Linked DNA regions of Dinghuibacter silviterrae. The main gene of each other region encodes a partner of the protein of the gene in region 2 in a complex. Links are inferred from orthologs where the notes say so. Each region holds a gene or a part of one and is shown on either strand. Other genes may lie near its edges.

Region 1 (5,473 bases), 250 kb from region 2 along the record:
CTACAACCGGAAAACAGCCCGGGATGTATGGTTCAAAAAGATGGACAGTTGCGGCCGGGTCGTGATCGAGTCCGACGTGGAGATCGGTTGCGGGTGCACGATCGACAGAGGGGTCAGCCACGATACCGTGATCGGCAGGGGAACCAAGATGGACAACATGGTACACGTCGGTCACGACGTCGTCATCGGCAAGAACTGTTTGATTGCCGCCCAGGTGGGCATCGCGGGCGTGGTAACGATCGGGGACGGGGTTACCCTCTGGGGACAGGTAGGGATCAGCAAGACCCTGACAATAGGGGATCATGCGGTAGTGCTCGCCCAAAGCGGGGTGCCCGGTGACCTCGAAGGGGGTAAGGTCTATTTCGGTTCGCCCGTGGAAGATGCCGGCGTCGCCAAAAGGCGGCTCGTCTGGTTGAAACGGCTCCCCGAGCTCTGGGACAAGGTCAAGCGCCTGGAAGAACGCTAAGAGCCGCGCCTGCGGCGCTCAAAGGGCAAAATGCTTTTTTAATGCCGAGGCGTGGAAACGGATCGTTTCCTCCAGGGGCGTGAAGGCAAAACCGGGCAGCGCTTCCAACACCTTCCGGTTGTCAAAGCGCGTCACGGCCTGGGCCGTACGGGCCGTTTCCCGTGTAACGAGGGGGTCTTTGCCGGTAAACATGCTTTTTACTTTTTCCATGCGCCAAACCACCTCACCCAACAGGGGGGTCACCGCTTTGTGAGGACTCCGCCGGCCAAAAGCATCGGCCATGGTGGAGAACAATTGCCGGTAGGTCCAGTTGTCCGCACTGAGCACGTACCGCTCGGAATGAAGGGTGCTGTCCATCAGCCGGATCATTGCCTGTACCACATCGCGTACGTCGACAAACCCGCTGACGCCCTCGGTATACCAGGGGAACTCGTTATAGGCGGACTTGAAAAGCTCGGCAGATCCTTTTTCCCAGTCACCCGCACCCAGTATAATGGTGGGATTGACAATTACAGCCGGTAAACCCTCGGCGATGCCCCGCCATACCTCCATTTCACCGTAGTATTTGCTCTTGCCGTAGCGGGAGTTGTTGGTCTCTTCGGTCCACTGGGTGGCTTCGTCGATGAGGCTGTCTTGTTTAAGCCGGCCCAGGGCAGACACGGAGCTCACATAGACCATTTTGCGTACGCTTTTTTCCAAGGCGGCGTTGACGACGTTGGCGGTGCCTTCGGTGTTGATCCGAAGCAGGGTCTCCGCCTGACGGGGATTAAAGCTGACGATGGCGGCGCAATGGTAGACTTCCCGGATCCCTTCCATGGCGTCTTCCAGGGAAAGCACGTCCATCAGGTCGCCCTGCACCCATTCCACGCGTTCCTGTTCCGCAGGGGTCAGGATAAAGCCTTCGTAGGGGCGCCGGCACAATGCCCTGACAGGTGTGCCCGCGTCGAGCAGGGCCTTGATCAAATGGCTGCCGACGAGGCCTGTTCCACCGGTGACGAATACCATGGGTTTTGTTTGAGCGTTAGACATAAGCGTAATACCCTTGTCCCGTTTTTCTTCCCAGGTCACCCCGGGAAACGAGGGCTTCCTGGAGGGGAGAAGGGGTAAAGCGGGGGGCGTGCTGTAATGCGGTATAGAGAGAGCGGGTGACCGCCAGGTTGATGTCGTTGCCGATCAGGTCCATCAGCCGGAAGGGGCCCATTTTAAAACCGGTGGATTCGAGGAGGCGGTCGATCGTGGCAAAGTCGCCCACGCCCGCCTCTGCCAGCCGCAGCGCTTCGAGGTAATAGGGCCTGGCGACGCGGTTTACGATAAAACCGGGGGCGTCCTTACAGACGACCGGTACTTTGTCCCAGGAGCGAACCAGCCGCTCCAGCGTCTCCACAACGGCGGGATCGGTCTTTGATCCGGCGACTACTTCGACCAGTTTCATGACCGGCGCCGGATTAAAGAAATGCAGCCCGGCCACCCGGCCCGGTTCGGGTAGGGCGTCCTGCAGGCTGTTGATCGATAAGGAGGATGTATTGGAGGCAAAAATAGTATCCTTCGATGCGCGCAGGCTTTGAAACAATTGGATCTTGGCGTCCAAACGCTCGACGATGGCCTCTATGACCAGGTCCGCGCCGGCGGCCGGGACTTCGCTACACAGGTGCAGCCTTTTTTCTGCCGCGGCCTTTTCTTCCGCACTCATTTTCCCTTTATCCACCAGGCCCTGCCAGGACGCCTTTATGCCTTGCGCTGCTTTGGAAAGAGCGGCCGGTTCCAGGTCGAACAGAAAGGTCTCGTGTCCGAACCGGGCGGCCACTGCCGCGATGCCGCTCCCCATGGTGCCGGCCCCGCAAACGATGATGGATAGGGGGGACATGGCTAGGTGCTGCTGGTAAATTGTTGAAGAAAGCGGAGGTCGTTCTGGGCGTATAAGCGCAGATCGTTCACCCGGTAGTTCAACTGGGCGATGCGTTCGACCCCCATCCCAAAGGCAAACCCCGTATACTGCGTGGAATCGATGCCGAGGTTTTCCAGCAGTTGGGGGTGCACCATGCCGCAGCCAAGGATCTCCACCCAGCCCGTGTGCTTACAAAGCGAACACCCGGTGCCGCCGCAAACGGTGCAGCTGATGTCCATCTCCGCGCTGGGTTCGGTAAAGGGGAAGTAGGACGGGCGGAAGCGAACACGGGTATGCTCACCGAACATTTCCTTTACAAAGAAGTAAAGGGTTTGTTTGAGGTCGGCGAAAGACACGTGTTTGTCCACGTACAGTCCTTCGACCTGGTGGAAAAAGCAGTTGGCCCTGGCCGATACGGTTTCGTTGCGGTATACCCTTCCCGGGCAGATGATCCGCACAGGCAAGGGGCTGGTCTCCAGCACCCGCGCCTGTACCGAAGACGTATGGGTCCGGAGCACCCAGTCCGGATTGCGCTGGATATAGAACGTGTCCTGCATGTCGCGGGCCGGGTGGTTTTCGGGCATGTTCAGGGCGGTGAAGTTGTGCCAGTCGTCTTCGATCTCCGGTCCTTCCGCTACGGCAAAACCCAACCGCTGGTAGATGGATACGATGCGGTTGCGTACCAGGCTAAGGGGGTGTCGCGTGCCCAAGGTAAAGGCGTCGCCGGGCAGCGTAAGGTCCATGCCCGGTGTGTCTTTGTCCTTCCCGTCGGTCAGCCCTTTGTTGTCTTCGTACTTGGCCTCCGCGAGTTGTTTGAAGTCGTTGAGGACTTGCCCGAAAGAGCGTTTTTCCCCGGCGGGAATGTTTTTCATCTCCCCGAAAAGCGCCTTGACGATGCCCTTGGTGCCGAGAAACCGGATCCGGTAGTTCTCCAGGTCTTCCGCGGAACCGATGACCCACTGGTCGATCTCCTTCTTGTACTGGTCAATTTGTTGCAACACCTGTTCCATAAAGCGAAGATAGGAATATCTTTGCCCCTAAAGTAACCTGTATGTCCCTCCAAGACTTTCTGCAACCCGTCAGTACCTACGAGCTTAGCCACGACCGTGGCTTTTCAGACGGCCAGATCGGTTGCCATATCGCCGTTTGGGAGGGAGCCGATCCGGACATGAGTACCGCAGACGTGGTCCTGCTGGGCGTTGCAGAGGAAAGGGGCAATGGGCGCAGGGACGGGGAACCCGGTGGGCCGGACAAGATCCGGGAGCATTTTTATGCGTCGTACTACTGGCATCCCGAAGTCCGCTTAGCGGACGCAGGAAATGTGCGCAGGGGCGCTACCTTGCAAGACACGTACGCGGCGTTGAGACACGTCGTCCAGGAGCTGACAGGGGCGGGAAAGACCGTCGTTATCCTGGGCGGCAGCCACGACCTCACCCTCGCCCAGTACCAGGCGTACCGGGACCGGAAACAACTGATAGAGGTCAGTTGTATCGACGCCCTGATCGACCTGAATACGGATTCCCCGCTCAAGGCCGACAACTTCCTGCTCTCGATGCTGACGGAAGACCCCAACTACATCCGGCATTACAACCACATCGGTTTTCAAAGTTACTATGTCCATCCGCGCATGCTCGAAACCCTTGACAAACTCCACTTCGATTGCTACCGTGTCGGCAGGGTCCGGGAACAGATGGAAGAAATGGAGCCCGTCATCCGGCACTCCGACCTCGTGAGCATCGACATTTCGGCGATGGCCAACAGCTATGCCCCCGCCGCGAGGATCAGCCCCAACGGCTTTAGCGGAGAAGACATGTGCCAGCTGACGCGTTTTGCCGGCCTGAGCAACCGGCTGAGCTCTATTGGTATCTATGGCTACAGGCCCTCCCTGGACCGGGATGACCTGACCGCCCGTCAGATCGCCCAAATGCTGTGGTATTTTATAGACGGGCGTCAAAAAAGCTTTCAGGAAGCGCCCCTGGAGGAGCGGGACCACTACAACGAATTCCACACGGTGTTCGGAGAAGTCGAAAGTACCTTCCTGCAAAGCAAAAGAACCGGCCGCTGGTGGATGCAGCTCCCCGACCGGACCTACATCGCCTGTAGCTACACCGACTATGTAAAAGCCAGCAACAACGATATACCGGAGCGTTGGTTCCGGGCCCAGGAAAGAGGTTAGGCTCGTTTTTTGCATTCAAGGCGTGAAAACCTAAACACCGATTCCATGCGATACACCCTCCTAGTGTTATGCTGTTGCTTTCTGTCCGTCACCCGGGCGCAAGGGCCTTCCGGCTATTGGCTGAGTGAAGACAAAACCGGTTTTTTCGAAGGCCTGGAGAGTGTCGAGATGCGCCTGGACCCATCGGGGAACGCTTACAGCGGGAGCGTTTACTACTTATGGGAACATGGGATCTATTATCAGGCCATCAGCCTCGAAGGCAAGGTGCTTCCGGGGGACTCCGTCGAGCTCCGGGAAGTGGCCATGGTGGCCAACCGAAACGGCATTTTTGCCAACGACTGCCGGGGCGTCTTTCACTTGCATTACCGGCACGACAGCGAAAAGGAGTACCTGGAAGGTGTATGGAAAAAACCGGCGGGCAGCCGGTTGCGGTGTGCCGATACCCACGTCACCTTTTTTCGCAGCATACCACCGGATGCGGCCTGGAACCGGCCGGCCGGCAATGCGGTGAAGCGCGGTGCCCGCGTGGTGGCCAGGGTGACCCCTGCGCGTGAAAAGCCCGCGACGGGCACGCCCGCGGCTGAAAAACCTTCACTTGCCCCGGCGGCGCCACCCGCCCCCGTCGTGGTCGCCCCGCCGCTCAACCAGGATTCCCTCCGGTTCGTCGCTTTCAAGTCCCGAAAGGACTCCCTGGAGCTCACCGTGAAACACAAGGCCGATACGGCCCGTCTTGAACTGTACGACAACGGCATCGTGGACGGCGACCGCATCTCCCTTTTCCTTGGCGATAGTCTTATCCTCAAAAACTACGAGCTGCTCGCGGACGCACATGTTCTGACACTTCATTTGGACCCTAGCCTGGGGCAGCAGGTCCTTTCCTTGTATGCGGAGAATTTGGGCGAGATCCCGCCGAACACGGCGCTCATGATCGTCTATATTGACGACC
Region 2 (16,194 bases):
ATCTCGCGGATGTAGCCGTTGATCTTCTTTTCCAGCCCCTTTTTGTCTGTTTCGCTCAGGACGTCCGTTCCGGACACTTTCAACGCCTCTACCTGGTGGTCCAGGCGGGCGATGGTCTCCTGGTAGGCCAACTCCTGCTGGCGCAACAGGGTGTTCTCCTTTTGGAGCCGCTCGTTGTCCTTGCGCAAGGTCTGCCATTGCCGGAGCAAAAGGCCGATTTTCTGGCGGAGGCGTTCGATATGTTCCTGCGTCTCAGACATGCGTTTTTGTTTGTAGGCCGCGGCGCTATTTGCGCACCTCGGCGCCCAGCTCCTTTGAAAATGTCTGCGCCAGCTGCTGCATCATCGCGTCGATTTCCTTATCGGTCAAGGTCTTTTCTTCGTCCTGGAAGGTGAAGGCCAGGGCCACGGATTTTTTGCCGGCCCCGATCTTATCGCTCCGGAAAACGTCAAACAGATCCACCGACCGGAGTTTCTTCAACTTTCCCCCGAAGGCGGCGGCTTTGATCCGGTCGTAGGCGATCCCTTCGTCCATGACCATGGCGAGGTCCCGCTGAACGGAGGGGAAGCGGGCGACTTCCCGGTATTTGACGGGTTGGCGGTTATAGAGGGCCGTGACCTGTCCCCAGTCAATGTCTACGAAGAAGACGGGCTGGCGAATACCGAATCGATCGGCGGTTTTTGCAGGGACCTGGCTGGTCCGGGCTACCGGGTGGCCGTTGTGCAGGTAGACGATACCGGTGCCCGCTCCCGCCTCGCCCGCCGCTTGCCCGGTAGCGGCTATGCCGCACAACTTTAGCAGGGCTTCCGTAGCGCCTTTGGCATAATAAAGATCTACCGGCGTGGCTTTGTGGTGCCAGGTATCCTCCCCGGCGGCCCCCGTCAGGTATAGACAAAGATGGTCGTTCTCCCTGAACGGCGTTTTCCCCTTTCCCTCCCGGTCGTGACCATACGTTTTCCCAAACTCGAACATCTTTAGCGAAAGGTTCTTACGGTTCAGGTTATACGCCAGGACTTCCAGACCGGTCTCCAGCATGGAGGGGCGCATCACGTCCAGCTCGGAGCTGAGGCTGTTCAGGAGGGCGACTTTGTCGTCATAGCCCCCGTACCAGGCACTGTTGGAGATCGAGTTGGTCATGATCTCGTTAAAACCAAGCCCGACCAGGAAACCTGCGGCCTTTTCCTTAAGGGCGGCTACGGCCCGGTCGGCTTCCACCGCCGGTGTAATGGTGATCCCGGCAGGGATCTCTATATTGTCCAGGCCGTCTATCCGCATGATTTCCTCCACCAGGTCGGCGGGAAGACGGATGTCGGTTTTGCTGGTGGGCACCGCCACGGTGATGCTGTTGCCGGTTTCCTGTTCGACTTTGAAACCCAGGGCTTTTAAAATGTCCGCCGCGGTGGTTTTGGGATAGGCCTTCCCGCTGAGCTTGTGCAGGTAACTGTAGTCCAGGGTAACCACAACGGGCGCGGGGATCTTTGGATAGATGTCGATGACGTTCGAACTAATTTTTCCGTTGGCGACCTCCTTTATCAACTGGGCGGCTCTTTGAAGGACCACTTTCGTATTGCTGATATCCACCCCCTTTTCGAACCGGAGGGCGGCGTCCGTTCGTAAACCGTGACGGAAAGAGGTTTTTCTTATGGTTGCCGGATCGAACCAGGCGCTCTCCAGGAAGATGTCCTTTGTCTGGTCGCTGACACCGCTGTCCAGGCCGCCGTAAACACCGGCTATGCACACGCCACCTTCTGCGTCACAGATCATGAGGTCCTCTGCGCTGAGTTTCCGTTCCTTCCCGTCGAGGGTGGTAAAAGGGGTGCCTTCGGGCAGGTTTTTCACGATGATTTTGCCCCCTTTTAAGTGGGCGCGGTCGAAAGCATGGAGGGGTTGCCCCGTCTCGTGGAGGATATAGTTTGTAATGTCGACGATATTGCTAATGGGCCGTACCCCTATGGCTTTCAACCGGTCGCGCATCCATTTCGGCGCTGGCCCGAACTGGAGGCCTTTCAGGCTAACGCCTGAATAACGGCGGCAGGCATCCGTGTTCTCGACGTTCACGGCTATCGGCTGGCTTTGATCGTCCGGCTTGAAGTCGCCGGTAAAGGGCGACTTTATGGTATGCGGCTTCCCTTCGTGGTGCGTCAGGTAGGCGCAGACATCCCTGGCGGTGCCCAAATGGCTCATAGCGTCCATCCGGTTGGGCGTCAGCCCGATCTCATATACCCAATCGGTATAAGGTTCCAGGAGTTGCGCCAGGGGCGTGCCAGGGACCGTATTTTCCGGAAGCACCATGATTCCGGCGTGGCTTTCCCCCCACCCGATCTCGTCTTCCGCACAAAGCATCCCGTGGCTCTCGACGCCCCGGATCTTGGTCACCTTCAGGGTCAGCGGCTCCCCCTTGACCGGGTGGATGGTTACCCCCGGAAGCGCTACCACCACGGCCTGGCCCTTCGCCACGTTCGACGCACCGCACACGATCTGTAGCGGGTCGCCCGACCCCGTATCGACCTGCGTCACTTTTAACTTATCCGCGTTCGGGTGCGGATCACACGCCAGCACCTTGCCCGTGATCAATCCCCCCAGGTTCCCCGGCACCTCTTCATAAAGGTGCAGGGATTCTACTTCTAGTCCGATGGAAGTCAGTATATTCGATAGCCTTTCAGGGTCAATCCGGACGGGCAGATAGTCGTGCAGCCAGTGATAGGAGATTGTCATGCGGCAAAGATAACGTTAATTGCATGCGAATGGTTTTACCTGGCGCAATTGTACCAGTCCATTACATAACACTATTATCGATCTTTTATGAAACGAACGCTCTCCTTGCTAGGCCTGGTATCCCTTCTGGCAGCCTGTGGCCCTACCCACGTATACGTGCAGACCGATACCCCCGCGCCCGCCCCTGCTCCTGCTCCTCCCCCCGAGCCTGAGCCCGCGCCACCACCCGCGATCACCTATCAAACCTTTTATGACGCCCTCAGCCCTTATGGCCAATGGACCGACTATCCCAATGTCGGCTATGTCTGGATCCCCAATGCCGGCCCCGATTTCAAGCCTTATAGCACGGACGGCCGCTGGGTCTATTCCGACCAGGGTTGGACCTGGGTCAGTGATTATTCCTGGGGCTGGGCGCCCTTCCACTATGGCCGCTGGTTCTTTGACGACAACTACGGATGGTGCTGGGTCCCTGGCTACGAATGGGCCCCCGCCTGGGTTTCCTGGAGAACGAGCCCCGATTATTATGGATGGGCGCCGCTCGGACCCACCGTTGGGGTGAGCGTGTCCATCGTCGCCTATAACCCGCCGCCCCGCACATGGTGTTTCGTGCCCCGTCAATATGTGGCCAGCCCCCGCATCAATACCTATGCGGTGAACGAGACCAACAACGTGACGATCATCAATAAAACGACGGTGATCAACAACTATACGGTCATTAATAACCGGGTGACCAACAACACGACCATCAACAATAACAATACATATAACAATACGGTCATCAATAACCGGAACGTATATGTTTCGGGCCCGCCCCGCGCTGAAGTAGAGGCGGTCACCCATACCACGATCCGCCCCGTGACCTTCCGCGAAAGCGCCACCCCGGGTTCCGCGCAGGTCAACAACAACCAGGTGACCATGTACCGGCCGCCGGTTAGATCGGTGCCTGCCAACCAGGCCACGACGGCCCCGGCTCCCGCACCCACCCGGGTGACGCCCTTCCGCGGTGCCGGGAACGGCAATCCTAACGGGGCGCCCAACCGGATCCAGGGGCAGCCTGCGGCGCAACCGCAGAACCAGGGTCAGCCGGCGCAGCCGAACCGCTACCAGGGGCAGCCGCAGAATCAAGGGCAGCCGCAGAGCCAGGGGCAACCGGCACAGCCGAATCGCTACCAGGGGCAGCCGCAGAATCAAGGGCAGCCGCAGAGCCAGGGGCAGCCGGCACAGCCGAACCGCTACCAGGGGCAGCCGCAGAACCAAGCCCAGCCAGCTCAAAACCAGCCCCCTCACTTGCAAGGCTTTCCTAACCGTCCGCAGCCCACACAAACGCAGCCGCAGCAGCAACCCGCTCAAAATCAGCCGCAACCTGCGTTCCGGCGTCCAGCGCAAACGCAGGCGCAACCCGCTCAAAATCAGCCGCAGCCCAACCAACAGAATCCGCAGGGCGCGCGCCAGCAACCGCAGCCCCAGCCGCAGCCGCGCACCGCGCCTGGTCAGGGGGCCGGTCAGGGCCGGTTCAAACCCGGTGGCAATAATGGCCGGCAGGCGATGGACACGAGCCGGGGAAGGGGCCGCGGGAACTAGCGGTCGCCGCTGCCGCGCGGGCGCCTCCGTGACAGCCGCCGTTGCGATGGGACGATGGGCGCCTCCGCGGCAACCACGTGCCCGCAAAGCAATGTGAAGGAATTGTTACCTGTATGAACTAATTGTAAACAAACTCACGGATCAGGATACGTGAAATCCCCGCAGAAGAGGCCCTTTTCGGATCAGAAATGGGCCTCTTTTTTTTTGCACAAACGGTGTGAAAATCTCTGGGCCTGGCGCGGAAAAAATCTTTATTTTGGGGATAAACAGGGGGTATTCCGTGAACAAGCTGGGTATTCCGGTGGATAACGTGGGGAACGCTTGTGCGATACTTTGAATCGAATTTAATTTTCCCATCGAGTTTTTTGCCTTTACCTTCGACCTCCCCTGCCCGGTCACTTAACATTGCGGTAACATTGGCGTGACCGGCGGAAGCGGACTTTTACTCTTCAATCTCTACAATAAAACCGAACTGTCGCACGATGGACCTCACTAACCTCAACAAGGACCGGAAGCCCCGGAGAAAGCCGGCCCTAGACCTAACCACCATGGTGTATGGAAAGGTCCCTCCTCAGGCAAAAGATTTAGAAGAGGCAGTGTTGGGAGCAATCATGCTGGAGAAATCGGCGTTCGACGTGGTCATAGAAATCCTTAAAGGGGAGTGTTTTTATGTGGACGCCCACCAGCGCATCTTCCGGGCGATGCAGGGGCTGGCCCAAAAAGGATTGCCCATCGACCTGCTGACCGTGGTGGAAGAGCTTCGGTTCCGGGAAGAGCTGGAAATGGTCGGCGGACCTTATTATGTGACCCGGCTGACCAATTCCGTGGTGTCTGCAGCCAACATCGAGGCGCACGCGCGGATTATTTTGCAAAAATTCATCCAACGGGAGCTGATCCGGGTAAGCGGGGAGATCATCGGGGAGGCCTATGAGGATTCCACCGACGTGTTTGACCTTTTGGACGACGCGGAAAGCAAACTTTTCGAGATCACCAACAGCCACCTTCGCAAGAACTTCGATACCATCGACACCGTCCTGGTCAAGACCATCCAGCGGATCGAGGATATGCGCAACCGTAAAGAGGACATCACCGGGATCCCGAGCGGCTTCCCGAGCCTGGACAAGGTCACCTACGGATGGCAAAACACCGACCTGATCATCCTCGCCGCCCGTCCTGCCGTGGGTAAAACCGCCTTCGCGTTGAACCTGATCCGGACGGCCGCCCTGAACCCGACCCGGCCGACGCCGGTGGCGTTCTTTAGCCTGGAAATGAGTGCCGGTCAGATCGTCCAGCGTATTCTGGCCGCGGAGTCCGAAATCTGGCTGGAAAAGATTTCCCGGGGCAAGCTGGAGGAGCATGAGATGAAGCAGTTGTACGCTAAGGGTATCCAACGCCTGGCCAACGCCCCTATCTTTATCGACGACTCGGCCGCCCTGAACATCTTCGAGCTCAGGGCCAAGTGCCGCCGTCTAAAAAACAAGCACAACCTCGGGATGATCATCATCGACTACCTCCAGCTCATGAGCGGGGGGGGCGAGAACCGGAACATGAACCGGGAACAGGAAATCAGCCGCATCTCCCGGGACCTCAAGGGGTTGGCAAAAGAACTCAACATCCCCGTCATTGCCCTGTCCCAGTTGAGTCGCGAAGTGGAAAAACGGAAGGACGGCAACAAAATGCCCCAGCTGAGCGACCTTCGGGAATCCGGCGCCATCGAACAGGACGCGGACATGGTCATGTTCCTTTACCGTCCTGAATACTACGATATTACGGCCAACGAAATGGGCGAGAGCAACAAGGGGGAAACCCACGTCCGCATCGCCAAACACCGTAACGGTTCCCTGGAGACGATCAAGCTCCGCGCGCTGCTGCACATCCAGAAATTTGTCGAGGACGAGTCCAGCGACTTCGGTCCGGGTCTTCCGCCCTCCGGCGGCGGTGGCGGCTGGAAACCCCTGGGCCCCGGGGCCGGCGGGGGAGACGGCGGCGCCAAACTGTATATCCAAAAAGGCAGCCGGATGAACGATCCCCAGTTTGACGACGGCTTCGATGCAGAACCGCCTTTCTAATGTCATTGCCCTTTTTTTATGCCCCCGGTCTGACCGCTACGAACCGCGTGACCGACCTGGACGAGCCCACCAGCCGTCATTGCGTACAGGTCCTGCGGATGCGCACAGGCGACCGTCTCATCCTCACTGATGGCCGGGGTCTTCGCGTGGAGGCCAGGCTCCTGGAGGCGGACAAACGCCGCTCTTCAGTAGCACTGGAGGCCCCCGTGCAGCATCCCCGTACGGGGCCCGATGTATATATAGGTATATCCCCGGTAAAAAACACCAGCCGCTTCGAATGGTTCCTGGAAAAAGCAACGGAGATCGGGGTGGCGGGAATCATCCCGCTGTTGTGCGAGCGCACGGAACGCAGCGCGCTCCGGCTGGACCGGCTGGAACACATCCTGGTGTCGGCGATGCTCCAGTCGCAACAGGTGTGGCTGCCGGAATTGCGGGAGCCGCAGGTGTTCAGCGGCGTGCTGGCTACGGCGGGCGGCGTTCGGTATATCGCGCATTGTGAGGAAGGGGAGAAGCGGACGCTGGCGCTTGGAGGCGCCACGGGCGCGGGCGCCGACGTAGGTCAGGCCGCTGAAAGCACCGCAGCAGGGACCGCCGACGATAAGGCGGCCACATTGCTCATCGGCCCCGAGGGCGATTTCACCCCGAATGAAGTGACAGAAGCCCTCTCCCGGGGTTGGATCCCCGTGACACTGGGCGATACGCGGCTGCGTACGGAAACGGCCGGTATCGTAGGCGCGACGCTGCTCAGATGGGCGGCGCGCTAGTTCACGATCTTGTTCGCGCAACTGCTGCTGGCAAAAGCCTCGGGTTTGGCCTTGAAGGCAAAACCCATCCCCAGGATGTAGCCCATGGCTTCCCGGAGTGCTTCGTTGCTTTTAAAGTGGGGATTGGTGTTGATGTCTGCATGCACTTCCATGTCAACATCGAACTGATTGAACAGGTCACAAAGCTCGTAAGCAATCTCGATACTTTTGGCCACTTCCACCAGCATGCGCTCCCGGATGGTAAACGACTGCTTGGTTTTTTCGTTGTGGATGAACATAAATCCACCATGCCCTTCGCGGAGGAAAACGATGACGGTTGCAAATTCCGTTTCAATACCCTTTACTTGTGAGTCCGTGCCGATACAAACTTTCAGGTGATAGCCCTTCTTCGTTTCGCGGATAATAGCGCCTGCGACTTCCTCTTTGATGGGCAGATGAATGGGTTCTCCATTAAATCTGCGCCACTTCATAGTATTAATGGGTTTCCCCAATTTACGGAAAAAACTAACGCCAGCCTCACTTTAACGGAATGGTAATATGACACGGGCTAAAACTGCCCGGTGCTGAGGAGCACTAACGTGCACGCCTCCATGGGCTGAATCCCGGCAGCGGCGGCCATTTCAGCGAACGGTTCGTTCTCGGCGCCGGGGTTGAAGATAAGACGTTTCGGCTTCAGCGAAAGTACATAGTCGTAGTACTCTTTTTGATGCTCGGGGTTGAGGTAAAGGGTGACCGTGTCGAAGTCATTGTCGGCCGGTCTTTCTGTCACGATGGGTACGCCGGAGACGGTCCCCGTGTGTTTCCCCAGCGCGACCACGGGTTGCCCGTGTTCCACCAGCTTATGAACCGCCAGGTAGCTGTACCGGGTGGGATTGTCCGAGGCGCCGATGACCAATGTTTTCTTCGCCATAGGGCAAAGATACGACAAATAAAAGGTCAGAATTTGACTCTTGGGCACGCCAGCCCATCCCCTTCGTGGGCGCCCGGGTGGATGATGATGGCGAGATACCCGCCCCCGTTAGGCATAGCTTTTTTGGACACCAGCCACGCGAGGTTGTGAAAGCCCAGCAGAACCGGACCGGCCTTGATCGCACCGCCGACCCAGAAGTGACCCTGGTCGGTCACCTCGATGGGGAGGTAAGCGCCGAGACTGGATTTCTCCCAGCGCGGCGTAATGGTCAGCAGGTTGAGCTCCTGGACGCTGGCAAGAGTGGAGTGGATACCCGTCATGTTGATGGACAGTTCGCCGTCGACGGCCCAGTAGCCGCTGAATCGCTCGTCCAGGTTGACGACCAGGCGGGCGGGCGTCGCGATGTTGAAACGGCCGCCGATATAGTTGAAGTTGGCGACCTTGGCCCGGACAGAGTCGGAGAACTGCGGGACAGACTGGATTTTGCCAAAGGTGGTGTTGAGCATCGAGTCGGTAACGACGCCCTTGATCCCGGAGAAGACGGCGCTTGCGTTCCCGTAGGTGTATTGGTTGGTGCCCATGTCGAGCAGCGCGACGCCTAGTTTCCAGATGTAGGCGTCTGTCCCCGATTTTTCTTCTTTGCCCCAGTCTTCTCCGCTCTTTTGAACGTATTCGCCGCCTATGCTTACGGAGGCGCCCATGCGGCCCCTCTTGACGGCCTCTTTTATTTCGTCGGTCGCCGGACTGCCGTTTTTCCAGTTGTTGTAGTTGGAGGAATAACCGTATTGGGCGGCAATATTGGTGATCTGGTAACCGCCGCTGGCATCAGGGATATAGGTGCCGCTGGATGCAAAAGCATATCCCCCTGATAAGGAACGGGTGATGTTCAGGGTACCCCCGATCTGCAAACGGGCACCGTCGTCCTCGTACAACACGTGGGCGTAGGTAAGGTAGCCCTCCAGCCAGCTGGACTGGACCACGTTGGCGCTTAAGGGAAGGTTGCCTTCGTTGGCGGTAAAAAAGCTCCCCGTTTTTTTGGTGCTGTCGTTATAATTAAAGGAACTGGTACTGACCCGTACATAATTACGCATGTTTAGCCCAAACCCGAATGCGGAGCGCCGGTTGATGGATATACGACCGTTCAACAGGTGAAGGTCCACCGAGCCCATAAAATTCCGTGAAAAAGTGCCGCTGTGGACCTTGACGACAAAGGTATCCGGTATATGGAGCAGGGATGCGTTGGTGACGTTGAAGGAGTTGGTCAGGAACTTCCCCTGCACACCCAAAAGCGTAAGGTCCCAGGTATACGGGGAATTAAGAATGGCGGCCGGATTGTAGTCATTGCTCAAGCTCCCGGAATAGGGAGACCCGTGCAAAGCCTGATAGTTTTGGGCCAGGGCATGGGATAGGGCCGACATTCCCAGCATGACCACCAGTAATTTCTTCATGAGCGCATCCAAGTATAGTATCGGCTAAAACGCGTTTCCATGCGTTTTGCGTATAATTCCCCTCGTTAATATCGGAAAAGGCTTTAATACTTTTAAAAATAATTTGGTCGTCCAGGGTTTGCCGAAAAGCGACTGGATAAGACGACCAGCCTTTAACCGGTTGGAGAAGTGCATATTCCATGCCAGGCGGTATTGTTTCTCCATTTCCGCGCGGGTAATGTCACCCCTTAAAAAAGGGATCAGGACGGCTTCGGCGAGCTGTCCCGCCCGGAAGGCCATGCTCATCCCGTTTCCGCAAAGGGGGGATATCAGCCCCGCCGCGTCACCCACCATGAGTAGGTGTCCTTCTACGGGATCCTTTGGAGCAAAGCTGATCTGGGCGATGGTCACGGGTTTGTCCCATTCAAAATGCGCTTTTGTGAAAAGGGCGCGGAGGTGGGGATTGGCGCATAGGATGTTTTCCTCCATCTGACGGATGGACCCGCCGCCCCGTTTGAGGTTGGCCGCGGTGGTCAGGTAGCATAAACAGTGTAGGCCGTTTTCGACGGCGGATACACCGCAATAGCCGTCCCGGAAATTATGAAGGGCGATCTGACCGGGGGGAAGATCCACACGTATGTGGTATTTCACCCCGATAAAATTGTCGAGCCGCCGGTCCTTGCGCTGTACAAAAGGCCGTTGCATCCGGACGTCGAGGTTACTGCGTTTGCCAAAGCTGCCGACGGCCGCCAGCGCCCTGGTGGTTTCTCCACCGGCTTCGATCATAAAGCCCGAGTCGTCAAAGGCGACCGCGGTGACGGTACAACCCGTTCGCAGGGTTACGCCGGCGGCCACGGCCCTTCCCGCGAGCAGGGCGTCCAGGGTGTACCGGCTGATCCCAAAACCGCCCATGTCCAGGGGATGGGTGAGCGTATAACCGTCAGGCGCGGTGACCGTTAGGGTGTGGATGCGGGGAAACGCGTCCAGGGAGAGTCCCAGCCTTTCGAGGAAGGGATGGCTTTCCATGCTGACGTATTCACCGCAGACCCGGTGCAGGGGATACGTCTCTTTCTCAAAAACGATCACACGGTATCCCTTTTGCGCGAGCGTGATGGAAAGACTTAACCCCGCAAGGCCACCTCCGATGAGGGCTACCTGATATGGCAAAACCGCGGACATTATTTCGGTACGATCACCAGCCAGCGAAAGGCCCATTGCCACTTGATCTGCGCCTTGTCAAGACCCGCCTGGGAAAGGTAGTGCTCCCAATCCGCTTTATGAAAAGACCGTTGGACGGATAAAGGCGCGTCGTTGCGAACCAGGTACGAGCGGGAAAACGCGCGGGTCAGCCATTTGATGGAGTGATAGGCCAACGGGTGCCGGTGCAGGTCGTTGATAAAGAACCCCACCGCAGCCTGTGCATGCATCCACTGCAACATCCCGGGTAGGTCGGCGTCCGGAAAGTGGTGGCAGAAAAGAGACGAAAACAATATATCGGGTGGGACCTCCATGCGCGCCGCTTTATAGTCGCCGGTGATCCATTGTGTGGGGAAGGACCAATCCTTGCCGCGGGCAAAGCGGGTACAAACTTCTTTCAGGTCGACACCAATGATCTGGAGGGAGATCCCTTTTGCTTTTGCCCAACGATCGATGACCAGCAGGTTATCCCCGCCCCCGCAACCGATCTCGCATACCCGAAGAGGCCGCTTCTCTAAGATGCGTTTGGCCTCCGGCGTCCGCGTCAGGCGTCCCATGCCTTCCAGGGTGATGCGGTGGCCGCCGAGGTAGCGGTTAATCACGTCCAGCTCGACGAGGTTTCTTTCCAGGTCCGCTTCCGGTATATCCGGCGCATCCAGGAGTTCGAGGCGATCGAGTCGACGGCGGAAACTCATACGACCGAAGCAATAAAGGTTTCCATGGTCAGCCCCGGGCCGAAGGCCGCGGCAAATACATATTCGACGGCTGGGCCGGCGCCGCCGCTGATAGCGTGCCCGGCGCCGCCCCCGGCGTTGCCGCCCCCGGCGTTGCCGCCCCCGGCGTTGCCGCCGCGAAGCCCCTCCTGTATGCGCTGCAGCACGAAAAGCAGCGTAGGGGAAGACATATTGCCATAAGCCCGCATGACGGCATAGCTGGGGTCCAGCTCCCCGTCCGCCAGGTGCAGGCTTTGCCCGATGGCCTCCAGGATCCGCTTCCCCCCGGGGTGGATACACCAATGCCGGATATCCGGCACGCCCAGACCTGCCTTCTTCAGGGCCCGGTCCACCAGGGACGCAAAGTCCGCTTCTACGAGGTCCGGAATATAGCTGCTTAGCGTCATTTGGAATCCTGATGAGGTGATATCCCAGGCCATATCGCTTTTCCCCTGGAGGGACACCTCGCTATGAAACTGTTCCAGGCGGAAGCCTCCCCTGGGATCCGTGTCCGGGGTCACCAGCACCGCCGCCGCCCCGTCGGCAAACAACATCGCCGACGAGATATTGTCTTTTGTCGCTTCCGACTGGAAGTGGAGCGTACACAATTCCACGCAGACCACCATGACCTTGGCGTCCGGGTCGGAACGGCAAATGGCGTCTGCCCACTTCAAACCATGGATGGCGGCATAGCACCCCATGAAGTTGACCGAACTTCGGAAGATCGAGGTCGGCAATTGCATGGCCTCCATGATCTGCAGGTCCAGCCCCGGTGCGCTCATACCGGTACAGCTCACCGTGATGAGGTGGGTAAGGGCGCCCGGATCTTCCAACCCCTCCAGACAGGAGCGGATCGCCTGTACGGCGAGCACGGGGGCATGACGGCCATACCATTGCATGCGTTTTTCCGTAGAGGGGAAGGGCTCCAGGTTTTCCGACGGGGAGTAAAAGGTCCACTCGGCGGCCGGGAGGTGATAGTCCGGTACGACCGAGTACCGCGTATCGATCCCCGAATGGCGGTAAAGAAACTTCATCTTGCGCGCCTCTTCGGCGCTGCTGGCGTGTATGCGCTGCATAAACCCAAGGACCTCGTCTTGCGTGTGTGCGTGGGGCGGGACCCCGGTGCCTATGGCAATGATCTTACTCAAACTGGGACCAAATTAAAAGTGTTCCAAAAGCCGCATTGGCCGCGGCCGCCGCAAGCCAGTTCATCCGCATCGTATGGACATGGTCCGCCTTCCGGTGGTCCTTCCGTACGCCCGAGAACCAGGCTACAAAATATATAAGTACGGGTAAAAAGAATGCCTGGATGCTTAGAAACCGTATCACCTGATGTATTCGCGCGAAATATAGTGCCAGAACCGCAAACCCCGCCAGGTAAACGAGACCGCAAAACAAAAAGGTGCCCGTATACCCCAGTACCGCGCTCACGGTGCGCACCCCGTCCCGGGCATCCGCCTCGTGCTGGTATACCTGGGTGAGCGGATAAAACCCCCCGATCAGCAGGCTGCTTGCCACGACCGGTGCCACCGGTATATGCAGCGTCAGGTCCCGCGAGCACCCGTGATAGGTGGCCGCAAACACCACAGCGCCCTGAAAAACCACCACCGTTCCATACCCCAGCCAGGGAAACCGTTTCAGCCGCAGCCCCCGGTAGCTGTACGCCCTGCTCGCCCCGATATAGGCCAGGCAACAACACCCAAATACCGGGCTGACGCAGAAGCTTAATATGACCGCCAGGACATCCATGGCCAGGGTGACCCGGAACAGCCAGGGCGTCGGCATCGGCGGCGCCTTCAGCCCCCCGATGGGCCCCGTGTCCCGGTCCATATAGCTGTTGTACCCATTGCTCGCCGGATACACCAGCAGGTGCCAGATAACAAAGATCAGCAAAGCCCTGACCGGTGCCGGGTCCTTTACCTGGCTCAACGCAAAGAGGTAAACGGGCAGCAGGAAGAAGGAAAAGGGGAGCCTCAGCAATTGCACGGTCGAGCGGAACATACCGTAAAATAACGTATTTACGGCAAAGAGGGATGCGTGCTATCTCATAAGAAAGCCGCCCCCCGACGGAGGCGGCCACTGAGGATAAGACTAGCGGATATAGTTATTTTGGCATCAGCACCGTATCGACGACATGGATGACCCCGTTGGATTGCTCCACATCGGCGATGGTGATCATGGATTTGTTCCCGCTTTCGTCCCAGAGGGTGATCATTCCTCCCTCCGCGGAGGCGTAAAGGTTATCCCCTTGTACCGTTTTCAGCGTGGCTTTGCCACCGGCGCGCCGGATCATCCGCACCAGTGCCTTGGAACCGATCCTGCCCGGCACCACGTGGTAGGTCAGTACTTTGGTGAGCTGTGCCTTGTTCTCCGGTTTCATCAGGTCATCGACGACATCCGAAGGCAATTTGGCAAAGGCTTCATTGGTGGGGGCAAAAACAGTAAACGGACCAGGCCCCTTCAACGTAGATACAAGGCCGGCCGCTTTGACCAGCGACACCAGCGTCGTGTGGTCCTTTGAATTGACCGCGTTGTCGACGATATCCTTGGTAGGATACATCGCGGCGCCGCCCACTTCGACGGTCTTTTGCGCAAAGGTGTTCACAGCGGAAAATAAGAGTCCCGCGCCTACGAATAGGCTGAAAATTCGCTTCATAAAAAAAGTGTTTATTGAGAATGTCCGACAATAGTATCTACGCAGGACAGGCGAAATCGGTTTGGACGGACACAAAAAAAGAGGGCCGAAAGCCCTCTTTCCTATTTTTCCATACATTATTCCTTAAGCGAGCATGGCCACCGGGTTCTCCAGGAACTTTTTCAGTGTCTGGAGGAAAGCGGCCCCAACGGCACCGTCAACACTACGGTGGTCGCAGCTCAGCGTGAGCTTCATGACATTGATGACGCCAAAACCATCGGCGGTCCTGACGACTTTCTCCTCGATCTTACCTACGGCGAGGATACAGCTGTCGGGCGGGTTGATGATCGCCGTGAATTCCTCGATGTCCATCATCCCCAGGTTGGAAATGGTAAAGGTGTTCCCGGAGAATTCGTTCGGCTGGAGTTTTTTGTTCTTTGCCTTTTCGTACAGGTCTTTTGCTTCGGACGCGATCTGGCTGAGCGATTTCTGGTCGGCAAAACGGATGACCGGTACGATCAACCCGTCTTCTATGGCCACTGCGCTCCCGATATGGACGTGGCTGTATTGGCGGATAAAGTCGCCCATCCAACTGGCATTGACCGCCGGGTGACGACGTAGGGCCATGGCGGACGCCTTGATGACGAGGTCGTTGAAGCTGATCTTTACGGGGCTGATCTCGTTGAGTGCCTTGCGGGCCGAGATCGCATTGTCCATATTCACCTCGATCTTGAGATAGAAGTGCGGAGCAGTGAACATGCTTTCCCCCAACCGGCGGGCAATCACCTTACGCATTTGCGAATTGGGGAGGTCCGTATACCCTTCCGCACCGGGGGCGGCGCTGAAGGCGGGCACTGGCGCCCCACCCTTGGCAGCGGCGGGTGCAGCCGTTTTCGCGGCCGGTACGTATTGGTCGATGTCGCGTTTGATGATCCTGCCGCCATCCCCGGAACCGGAGACGTCGGAAAGGCTGATGCCTTTGTCGGCGGCGATCTTACGGGCCAGGGGGGAGGCCTTCAGGCGGCCGTTGTCGCTTTCGGCGGCGCTTGCGCTTCCACTTGCAGCGGCTTGCCCGGCCGGTGCGGCCGCGGAGCCGGTTGCAGCTTGTGCGCTGCCCGCAGCCGGTGCGGCTTGCGCGCCACCCGCTGCGGGTGCGCTATTCAGGGAAGCCACCAGGGCAGTGACATCCGTCCCCGCCTTCCCAACGATGGCGATGATGTCGTTCACCTTGGCCGCCTGGCCTTCGGGAACACCGATATAGAGCAGGGTTCCTGCGGCATACCCCACCACTTCCATGGTCGCCTTGTCGGTTTCCACGTCGGCAAGGACGTCGTCGCTTTTTACGGTATCCCCTACTTTTTTATTCCAGGTAACAATCTTGCCTTCTGTCATCGTGTCGCTCAAAAGCGGCATGCGGATCACCGTGGCGCCAAGGCTTTCCGGGGACACCGCGGGTGCGCCGGCCGCGGGGGCACTTGCCGCGGGTGTCGCAGGGGCGGCAGCCGGGGCAGCGGGTGCGGTGCCACCTGCCAGCAGCGGCTTATAGTCTTCACCGGCCTTCCCGACGATGGCGATGATGTCGTTCACCTTGGCGACCTGTCCGTCGGGTACGCCTATGTATAATAAAACACCGTCTGCATAGCCCACGACTTCCATCGTAGCCTTGTCGGTTTCTACGTCAGCCAGTACGTCATCGCTTTTGACCTTATCTCCAACCTTTTTGTTCCATTGAACAATCTTCCCTTCGGTCATGGTATCGCTCAGCAGGGGCATTCGTATCACTTCTGCCATAAAAACTATTGAGTATTTTAATTGTGGCGTGAAATTAAATCAAAATCAAATACCTGCCCAAAATCAATTGGGCGCTGCACCGCTCTTAGTAGTCCAGGTCCAGCTTCAGCCGGTCTTTCAGCTCTTTGACCAGGGGGTATTGATGGCTCATCTGTTGAAAAAGTTCCTTCGTATTTAGGGGCCGTTCCGTGGGAACAGGGGGCGCCTCCGTTTCTTCCACGAGCACCTGGAAGGTCAGTTTCCTATTATTAAAAAAGGTTTGAATGTGTTCGATCAGCAAGGCCCTTTCCTGTTCGATAAACTTTTGCTGGATGTTCGCGCCGGTGATGATCTCGAACGTCTGTTCGTCCACGATACGCAGCTCCGCCAGTTTGAAATTCGTCACGGCGGAG

What was found.
Region 1: the proteins of pheT (region 2) and pheS are in contact, whole or in part, in a crystal structure (PDB 6P24), measured with the Escherichia coli proteins. The link is inferred for Dinghuibacter silviterrae from one-to-one orthologs.

The regions. Positions count from the first base shown.
Region 1 is NZ_SODV01000001.1:1,116,719-1,122,191, forward strand. The notes cover bases 1,348-4,107. They hold pheS (phenylalanine--tRNA ligase subunit alpha), read right to left. Parts: upstream 3,362-4,107; coding sequence 2,333-3,361; downstream 1,348-2,332. Other genes in these bases: EDB95_RS04955 (NAD-dependent epimerase/dehydratase family protein), read right to left, coding at 1,348-1,495; EDB95_RS04960 (3-hydroxyacyl-CoA dehydrogenase NAD-binding domain-containing protein), read right to left, coding at 1,488-2,330; EDB95_RS04970 (formimidoylglutamase), read left to right, coding at 3,403-4,107. Outside these bases: EDB95_RS04950 (UDP-3-O-(3-hydroxymyristoyl)glucosamine N-acyltransferase), read left to right, coding at 1-466; more of EDB95_RS04955, read right to left, coding at 485-1,347; more of EDB95_RS04970, read left to right, coding at 4,108-4,527; EDB95_RS04975 (hypothetical protein), read left to right, coding at 4,573-5,473.
Region 2 is NZ_SODV01000001.1:1,366,966-1,383,159, forward strand. The notes cover bases 1-3,097. They hold pheT (phenylalanine--tRNA ligase subunit beta), read right to left. Parts: upstream 2,716-3,097; coding sequence 286-2,715; downstream 1-285. Other genes in these bases: EDB95_RS06085 (hypothetical protein), read right to left, coding at 1-260; EDB95_RS27850 (DUF6600 domain-containing protein), read left to right, coding at 2,803-3,097. Outside these bases: more of EDB95_RS27850, read left to right, coding at 3,098-4,296; dnaB (replicative DNA helicase), read left to right, coding at 4,779-6,365; EDB95_RS06105 (RsmE family RNA methyltransferase), read left to right, coding at 6,365-7,129; EDB95_RS06110 (ribonuclease H-like YkuK family protein), read right to left, coding at 7,126-7,599; EDB95_RS06115 (CoA-binding protein), read right to left, coding at 7,677-8,039; EDB95_RS06120 (hypothetical protein), read right to left, coding at 8,066-9,487; EDB95_RS06125 (NAD(P)/FAD-dependent oxidoreductase), read right to left, coding at 9,512-10,633; EDB95_RS06130 (methyltransferase domain-containing protein), read right to left, coding at 10,645-11,358; EDB95_RS06135 (type III polyketide synthase), read right to left, coding at 11,355-12,524; EDB95_RS06140 (UbiA family prenyltransferase), read right to left, coding at 12,517-13,377; EDB95_RS06145 (fasciclin domain-containing protein), read right to left, coding at 13,481-14,032; EDB95_RS06150 (pyruvate dehydrogenase complex dihydrolipoamide acetyltransferase), read right to left, coding at 14,156-15,802; EDB95_RS06155 (DNA polymerase III subunit gamma/tau), read right to left, coding at 15,888-16,194.